DNA from 2 places in the Marinococcus sp. LNHM4E3-1 genome. Region 1 is predicted to be linked to the other one. Evidence: riboswitches for the same ligand, from Rfam matches in the RefSeq annotation. Region 1 holds a riboswitch; the other holds the start of a gene.
The links. Region 1 has a riboswitch for S-adenosylmethionine ahead of ACTRXI_RS09350 (methionine biosynthesis PLP-dependent protein). Riboswitches for the same ligand answer to the same signal wherever they lie in the genome.

Region 1 (4,423 bases):
CTGCTGCTTGAGCATAGCTCCCATAGCGAGATTGTCAATCCGCGGGGAAGCAAGGGAATTATCGGCAAGCGTAACTGCATCCGCTCCTGCGTCATGAAGCGCCTGGGATCCGCGTATAAATTTTCCTGTTTTCAGTTTTTTCGGTGGGTCAAGCTCTACGATGACCGCTTTCTCGGTTTTCACTTTTTCATGGAGGGGCACAACCGGTTCCTTATCGGCTGTCGCCTCAGCCGCCGGAGCTTTTACCTTTACCGGGCGCTTCGTCTTTTCCGGAACGTCGTGTTTAACGGCTTCCGCTATCATGCGGACATGCTCAGGCGTCGTGCCGCAGCAGCCGCCAATCAGACGGATGCCCTGTTCTTTAAAGCGGAAAGCCTGCTTATAAAAGTACTCCGGGTTGGACTGGTACACGTAACGACCGTCATACCAGTTTGGAAGACTGGCGTTAGGATAAGCCGAATAATATGCCCGTCCGGTTAATTCCGCCTGCTCAAGCGATTTCAATATATGATACGGGCCCATCCTGCAGTTGAGTCCGACCACTGAAGCGCCGGCATCCTCGATCCGGCTGAAGGCTTCAGTGATCTGCACTCCCCCATGCATGACACCGACATCACCAAGTGCCACCTGGGCAATAACAGGAATCTCTTCATCTTTACTGCGGATGTAACGGACGATCTGCAGAAGCTCGGGGAGGTCGTAAAACGTTTCGAGCAGCAGACCATCCACCGGTTCCGCCAAAAAGACATTCACCTGTTCCTGCAGCGCCTGATTTAGAAACTCATCTGAATGTTCGCTCACCTGAACGCCTTTAATCCCTCCGACTGTAGCAAATACATAAGCCGAGCCGCCGGAAGCCTTCCTAGCCAGCCGCACGCCGGCCCGGTTAATATCCTGCACTTTATCTTCAAGCCCGTAGCCTTCAAGCTTCACCCGGTTCGCCGCGTAGGTATTTGTCTGGAGAATATCCGCCCCGGCTTCTGCGTATTCCCGGTGAGCATGCTCCACAGCCTCAGGGTCCGTTAAATTCATAGCTTCAAACGAGCCCTTATAGCCTTTCTGGTAAAGATACGTGCCCATTGCCCCGTCGCCGATCAAAATCGAGAAATCGAGTTTTTCGAGTACGTTCATAGCCTTGCCCCTCTCCTGCTTGTGCTTATGAGTTACAGCGCTCTGAGCGCCTGTTCGAGATCTTCAATTAAATCGTCCTTATCCTCTATGCCGATGCTGAAGCGGAGAAGACGGTTATCAACGCCGTTTTGAACCCGTACCGCTTCCGGCATATCTGCGTGTGTCTGTGTTGCCGGATACGTAATAAAGCTTTCAACCCCGCCCAGACTTTCTGCAAACGTGATGATTTTAATGTTTCGTAAAAATGAATCTACCCACTCTTCGTTTTCAAGACGGAAGGAGAGCATTCCGCCCCGGCCCGAGTAAAGCACGTCTGTTACCTTTTCATGACCGCTGAGATACTCTGCGATGGCTTTGCCGTTTTCTGTATGCTGCTTCATGCGGAGTTTTAAGGTTTTCATCCCCCGCATCAGCAGCCAGGAATCAAACGGGCTTAAAATTGTACCCATGCCGTTTTGAAGTGCCCCAATTTTTTCAGAAAGCTCGTCCACATTGGATACAATCAGTCCGGCAATCAAGTCATTGTGTCCGCCTAAATATTTCGAGGCCGAGTGCACCACAATGTCCGCCCCTTCTTCTATCGGGCGCTGAAGCACTGGCGTATAAAACGTATTGTCCACAATAAGCCAGGCACCGTGCTTTTTCGCGAGCAGCGAAAGCTCCTTCAGATCCGCTTCCTGCATCAGCGGGTTCGTTGGCGTCTCGATAAACAGCGCTTTTGTTTTATCTGTTATCAGCTGTTCAAATGCTTCGAGATCCCTCGGGTCACCGTATGTAACCGTGACGCCCCAGTGCCGCCATCCTTCTTCGAACAGACGGTACGTGCCGCCGTAAATATCGCTTGTTGCAATCACTTCATCACCGGTTTCAAATATCGCAAACAGCGTCTGGATCGCAGCCATCCCCGAGCTGAGGGCAAACCCGTGTTTACCTCCTTCAAGCGCGGCGATACCGTTTTCAAGCAGGTCCCTCGTCGGGTTGGCCGTCCGGGAATAGTCGTATCCCGTCGATTCTCCTATACCTGTATGTTTATACGCTGTGGAAAAATAAACAGGAGGATTGATCGCTCCGGTCCGCGGGTCGGAATTATTACCCAGTTGTGCCAGGATGGTTTCTATCTGCAGTTGCTTTGACATGTCACAGCCCTCATTTCTGTAAAATTAATGCATTAAATGTACGAAAAGGCCTTCTTCCTTAGACAGAAGAAGACCTTGGCATGCAATACTTCTTCTCATCTCGCAAGCACAGCTTGCAGGAGTTAGCACCTGACCGCTTCACCTGCGGCTGGTTGCTGAGACTTCCAAGGGCCGATCCCTCCATCTCTCTTGATAAGAAACGTTATATGATTACTTTCCAAAGTACATGAAACGAATCGATATTGCAAGTAACCTTTTTATTCCGGTGCAATATCAACATGCAGCTGGTTTTCATTGCCACAGACGCAGCGGCGAAAACCTGTTTCCATTTCCCCGGCCTTGTTCTTTCTGCCGCGTAGAATGTACTTTTCCCCGCATTTTGGACAGCGGATAACAACGCGGTAACGGCGGTCTTCTGACATAGTAGCTTCGTCCTTTCGAGTTGTTATTTCGCATTGGCTTTATTTGCTTTCGACAACGCAAACCACCACAAAAATAGCATGAACGGGATAAGATAATACAGAATATTGCCTAAAGAAGCGCTTAATATATAGTCGTACAGCCCGTGGAAGATAAGCGGAATCGCAAGAGCAAGAAAAAAAGAGAAGAGGCGCCTGCCATGACGGGAGGCGCGTTTCGCTGATACCGCATAATAACCCATAATCACACCCAGGAGCGCATGCACCGTCACTGGGAGCAGGGCTCTGGTAACAGCCGTTTCTATGCCGTTTGCAATTAAGTACAGGATGTTTTCAAGCGAAGCAAAGCCAAGCGACAGGGAAAGCCCGTAAATAACACCGTCGTAAGTATTTTTAATCGGGGCAAATCGAAGCACAAACGTATACAGGAGGAAAAACTTGATGCCTTCCTCGAGCAAGGCCGCCTGGGTATACTGCGCCGCAAAAAGCGGCATGCTTACCCCTTCTGTTTCAAGCGCATGTTCGATCACAAGCACCGGGAATACAATCAGTACCCCTATGACAAACGCACGGATGACCGGCAGCCTCCGCTCCACGTCCGCCCGGCGTTTTAATGTGAAATATATCAGTAAAGCAACAGCCGGCGCCAGGGCCGCCATAATCAGTGCGATCACCTTTCGTTCTCACCCTCTCTTGTTAAACGTATCGTATCATGCTATGTTCAAATTCGTAAAAGAATAATGCCAGCCACAGCCGGGCCGACGAGGAGGAATTGAAATGAAAAAAATACTAGTTATCCACACAGGCGGCACGATCGCCATGACCCAGACAGAAGAAAGCGGCGTGGAGCCGGGGCTTCACAACCCTTTAAGCCACTGGAGCCGCATTGCCAATCAAATTGCTGAGATTGTTACGAGCGATTTCCTGCATCTCCCGTCTCCTCATATTACTCCGGAGCACATGCTCTCTTTACACGAGCATATGCTTGAAAAGCTTTCCGAGGATACATATGACGGTGTCGTTATTACGCATGGCACTGACACCCTGGAAGAAACTGCCTATGCGCTCGATCTTTTTCATGACAAAGACCTGCCGGTGGTAGTGACAGGCGCAATGCGTTCTAGCAACGAAATCAGCGCTGACGGCCCCCAGAATTTCCTGGCAGCGGTCCGTACTGCCGCAAGCGAGAAAGCCCGGAGCATCGGAGTTCTCGTCGTTTTAAACGAAGAAATCCATTCTGCAAAAAACGTGACAAAAACCCATTCGTCCAATATTGCCACATTTCAGAGTCCGCAATACGGTCCGCTCGGCTTTGTGACGAACAACGAAATATTTATCCATCACTACCCGGCAAGCCGCGAGCATTTTTCGCCGGTCCATATGAATAAGAAGGTTCTACTTTTAAAAATGGCAGCCGGCATGGATGCTGCTTTGCTTTCCCCGCTGCTTAACCAGCCGCTTGACGGTATTATTATCGAAGCATTCGGTCAGGGCAACATTCCTCCAACCATCGTTCCGCTGCTTGAGGATTCGATTGCCAAACAGGTGCCTGTGGTCCTTGTTTCCCGCTGCCACAGCGGTGTCGTCCAGGCTACCTACAGCTATGAAGGAGGCGGCTACCAGCTGAAGCAAAAGGGCGTTATTTTTACGAACGGGCTGAACGGCCAGAAGGCGCGCCTGAAGCTGCTCGCTGCCCTCGATGAAAAACGGCCGCTCGAAGCTATCCGCGACTGCTTT
Region 2 (4,423 bases), on a different contig from region 1:
GAGTCGCTGATTCCTCATGAGGATTATATGGAAACAGACGGTCCGGTGCTGATAGAAACACTTCCAAGTAATATTCGTGACCATCCCGGCTACAGCTTTATTATGAAAGACGAAGTGCTTCCCCGTAGTGTGAAATATGCGGAGGAAGCAGGATATATTACATTAAAATAAAAGGAACCGGTGCCTGCATATAAACAGGCACCGGTTCCTTTTTGACGTATTGCATCTTCCTGACGCCGATGAAAAATAGCTCCTACAACTGGGTTGGTCCCGCGTCTGCGATAGAAGCAGGCACGTCGTAAAACCGCTTGAAATTTTCCGCAAACTTGCGGGCAAGCATGCGGGCCTGAACCTCATAGTCGCCGGCTTCTGCCCACATTTTTTTCGGCTGAAGCATATCTTCGGGAACTCCGGGGCAGGACTCAGGGATATGCAGTCCGAAAATAGGATCCTCGACCGTGGCTGTATCAGTCAGCTCTCCGTTGAGGGCTGCCTGCACCATAGCCCGGGTGTATGAAAGATCCATGCGGCTGCCGACTCCGTAACCGCCGCCGCTCCATCCGGTGTTCACCAGAAAGACAGGCACATTGTGTTCATCAATTTTTTCACCGAGCATTTCTGCATAGACAGAAGCCTGCCGTGGAAGAAACGGTGCCCCAAAGCAGGTGGAAAAGGTTGCTTCCGGAGAAGTGACGCCTCTTTCCGTGCCGGCGAGCTTGCTTGTGTAGCCGCTGAGGAAATGGTACATGGCCTGCTCCTTCGTCAATCTGCTGATTGGCGGAAGAACGCCGAATGCATCTGCAGTTAAAAAAATGATCGCCGAAGGATGACCGGCTGTGCCGGAGGGAACAATCCCATCGACATGTTCAATCGGATAAGCCGCCCTTGTGTTTTCCGTGATCTGAGTATCCGTGTAGTCAACTTTTCCACTGGCATCGTCTATCCCAACGTTTTCAAGTACAGCGCCAAAACGGATAGCGTTCCAGATCTGTGGTTCTTTCTGTTTGGACAGATTCGAGCATTTTGCGTAGCATCCGCCTTCGATATTAAAAATACCGTTTTCGGACCATCCGTGTTCATCGTCGCCGACCAAAAGCCGGGAAGGATCTGCGGAAAGGGTTGTTTTTCCGGTGCCGGAAAGACCGAAAAACAAAGCGCTTGCGCCATCACTGCCGATGTTTGCCGAGCAGTGCATCGGCAGTACGTTTTGTTCAGGAAGCAGGTAGTTCATGACAGAAAAGATTGATTTTTTCATTTCTCCGGCGTATTCTGTGCCGCCGATTAAAATTGTGCGCTGCGCAAAACTGATGACGATAAATGTTTCCGACGAGGTGCCGTCTGTCTCAGGATTTGCTTTGCATTCCGGTGCAGCTATGAGCGTAAAGGGCGGAGCAGAAGGATTTTCTCTTCCGTCTGGTCGGATAAACAGCTGCCGGGCGAACAATTGATGCCAGGCGCAGGAGGTGATGACCCGGACAGGAAGCTGGTAGTCGGGGTCAGCTCCGGCTAGGGCGTCGCTTGCAAATACTTCATTCCGGCTGTTCAAATGAGCCGTCACTTTTTTATAAAGCCGTTCAAACACTTCTTCGGACATTGGTTGGTTTACGTTTCCCCAGTCAATATAAGGAGAACTGCCGGGCTCATCGACAATATATTTATCTTTTGGAGACCGTCCGGTGTATTTGCCTGTTTTCACGGCAAGAGCACCTTCTGCTGTAAGTGAGCCCTCCTGCAGAGCCAGCGAGCGCTTCACAAGCGCAGGGACAGAGAGATTCCATTGGACGTGCGCTTCATTCAATAGATTTGTTTCGGGTTTGGAAGCGAACGGCGGCTTCATAAACAATCACTCCTTTAATGAGGGGGAAGTTGGATTTATTCATCATGAATGATGGATAGAATATAAAATAGTGTAACACATTTAGTTTAATAGTACATACTTATTCGTTAAAAAAGTTCATGAATATTTTTAGGACTAAGAGGGAAAAGATGTAGGAAAGCAATGAAAGGGGAACAACTATGGAACAACAACCGGAATTTATTGTATTCTATGATAGTGATTGTCCGTTATGCACCAGATTCCATACTTATCTCTCGGCGATAGATAAGACGAACAGGGTGAAATGGAAGCCTATATATGATGAGGATTTATTTGAAAAGTACCCGATGCTCAAGGGAGAGCCGCTTGAAGAGCAGATGCACAGTGTAGAGGATAATACGTACGTATACGCTGGTTATTATACGGTGAAAAAATTATGTTATACTATTCCGGCTTTGAAGCCGCTGAAGGCAGTATTTTTACTGCCGGGAGTAGAAACGCTTGGCCGCAAGCTGTATCATACTGTTTCTGTAAATCGGTATCAGTGGTTTCATTTCCTTTGCGATGACAAAACGTGCCAGCGCGGAGGGCACTAGGTTTGACATCAAATAGGGTTTGCGTTAAGATTTTGTACGAACGGATACTCTTATCCTGAGCAGGTGGAGGGACAGTCCCTGAGAAGCCCAGCAACCATCCGGTAACGGAAAGGTGCTAACCTGGAGAGGCAGACAGATGCCTTGAAAGATAAGAGGCGAAAAAGCTGAACTGACAGCCCCTTTTCCCTCAATTTTTGGGACAAGGGGCTTTTCTTGTACACAACGGCCTACTGCCGTTTTCTTTTCGTCTACCCGAAGAATGGGAGAGTACAACCGTAGCAGGCAGTTAAAAAGGAGGCAGCAGCGTGTCTACAATTGGACGACGTTTATTTACGTCGGAATCTGTTACAGAAGGACACCCGGACAAGGTGTGTGATCAGATTTCCGACGCGATTTTGGATGCAATTTTAAAGGATGATCCGAATGCCCGGGTGGCAGCGGAAACAGTAGTAAATACTGGTCTCGTATTAGTGGCAGGAGAAATATCGACATCTACATACGTGGATATTCCTAAAATTGCCAGGGAAACTTTGAAAGACATCGGTTATACACGGGCAAAATATGGCTTCGATTACGAAACGTGCTCGGTTTTGACGTCTATAGATGAGCAGTCGGCCGACATTGCCCAGGGCGTTGATGAGGCGCTTGAAACCCGTGAAGGATCGATGACCGAGGATGAACTGGAATCGATCGGAGCGGGGGACCAGGGCTTGATGTTTGGGTATGCAGATAATGAAACCGATGAACTCATGCCGTTGCCGATCTCGCTTGCGCACAAGCTGGCAAGTCAGTTAACAAAAGTCCGGAAGGACGGCAATCTTTCGTATCTGCGTCCGGATGGAAAAACGCAGGTTACCGTGGAATACGGAGACGACGGGAAGCCGCTCCGGGTGGAAACGATCGTTATTTCTACCCAGCATTCGGATGACGTAACGCTTGCACAGATTGAAGAGGATATGCACAAATACGTTATCGAGCCGGTAGTGCCGGCAGAGCTTCTCGACGCTAAAACCAACTATTTCATAAACCCGACCGGCCGCTTTGTTATTGGCGGACCGCAGGGGGACGCCGGCCTTACCGGACGAAAAATCATTGTTGATACGTACGGAGGCTATGCCCGTCACGGCGGCGGTGCGTTTTCCGGTAAAGACCCGACAAAGGTCGACCGTTCCGCCTCGTATGCAGCCCGGTATGTAGCCAAAAATATTATTGCAGCAGGTCTTGCAGATAAATGCGAGGTTCAGCTGGCGTATGCGATCGGAGTAGCTCAGCCTGTCTCCATTTCAATCGCTACATTTGGTACGGGAAAAGTATCAGAAGAGGTGCTCGTAAAGCTTGCCAATGAAAACTTTGACCTCCGGCCGGCAGGCATCATCAAAATGCTTGATCTCCGCCGGCCGATTTACAGGCAGACAGCCGCTTACGGGCACTTTGGACGTCATGACGTTGATCTGCCCTGGGAACGCACGGACAAAGCGGCAGCGCTTCAGGAACAGGCATTCACCGAAAAACAGCAGTAAATATAATAAATACCCGCTCCTGTCTATACCAGGAAGCGGGTATTTTTTGCTCAGTTTTTCTCCGTATACGTGCCGACAGAATCAAATTCAGTTTGAATTTTGTCTGAAGGCTTCGGCCCAAGCAGGCTGACGGCAATGATGATTAAGACGTTGATCAGGAAGCCTGGCACAATTTCGTAGAGATCAAACAATCCTCCGGAAAGCTGAACCCAGATAATGACGGTGGTGCCGCCGGCGATCATCCCGGCAAGCACACCCCACATGCTCGTCCGGCGCCAGAATAAGGAGAAAAGCATTGCAGGCCCGAATACTGCGCCGAACCCGGCCCATGCGTAGCTTACAAGTTCAAGTACCGTGCTTCCCGGGTTGGAGGCGAGCAGCAGGGCGACGAGGGCGATGACGATAACGCCAATCCGGCCGACCCAGACGAGCTCGCGGTCAGAAGCTTTGGGGCGGAGCATCCCTTTATAAAAGTCTTCCGCAAGGGCACT

Region 2: it holds a riboswitch for S-adenosylmethionine, as region 1 does, so the genes downstream of both, metK (methionine adenosyltransferase) here and ACTRXI_RS09350 (methionine biosynthesis PLP-dependent protein) in region 1, are expected to answer to the same signal.

What each region holds. Positions count from the first base shown of each region.
Region 1 is NZ_JBQLID010000007.1:89,719-94,141, forward strand. Features, by position in the region: gene ACTRXI_RS09345 (bifunctional homocysteine S-methyltransferase/methylenetetrahydrofolate reductase) at 1-1,131, opposite strand, end outside; gene ACTRXI_RS09350 (methionine biosynthesis PLP-dependent protein) at 1,164-2,267, opposite strand; SAM riboswitch class I at 2,360-2,466, opposite strand; gene ACTRXI_RS09355 (hypothetical protein) at 2,525-2,689, opposite strand; gene prsW (glutamic-type intramembrane protease PrsW) at 2,713-3,360, opposite strand; gene ACTRXI_RS09365 (asparaginase) at 3,464-4,423, shown strand, end outside.
Region 2 is NZ_JBQLID010000020.1:10,963-15,385, reverse strand. Features, by position in the region: gene ytkD (RNA deprotection pyrophosphohydrolase) at 1-171, shown strand, start outside; gene pckA (phosphoenolpyruvate carboxykinase (ATP)) at 254-1,837, opposite strand; gene ACTRXI_RS15195 (thiol-disulfide oxidoreductase DCC family protein) at 2,017-2,412, shown strand; SAM riboswitch class I at 2,460-2,567, shown strand; gene metK (methionine adenosyltransferase) at 2,718-3,932, shown strand; gene putP (sodium/proline symporter PutP) at 3,983-4,423, opposite strand, start outside.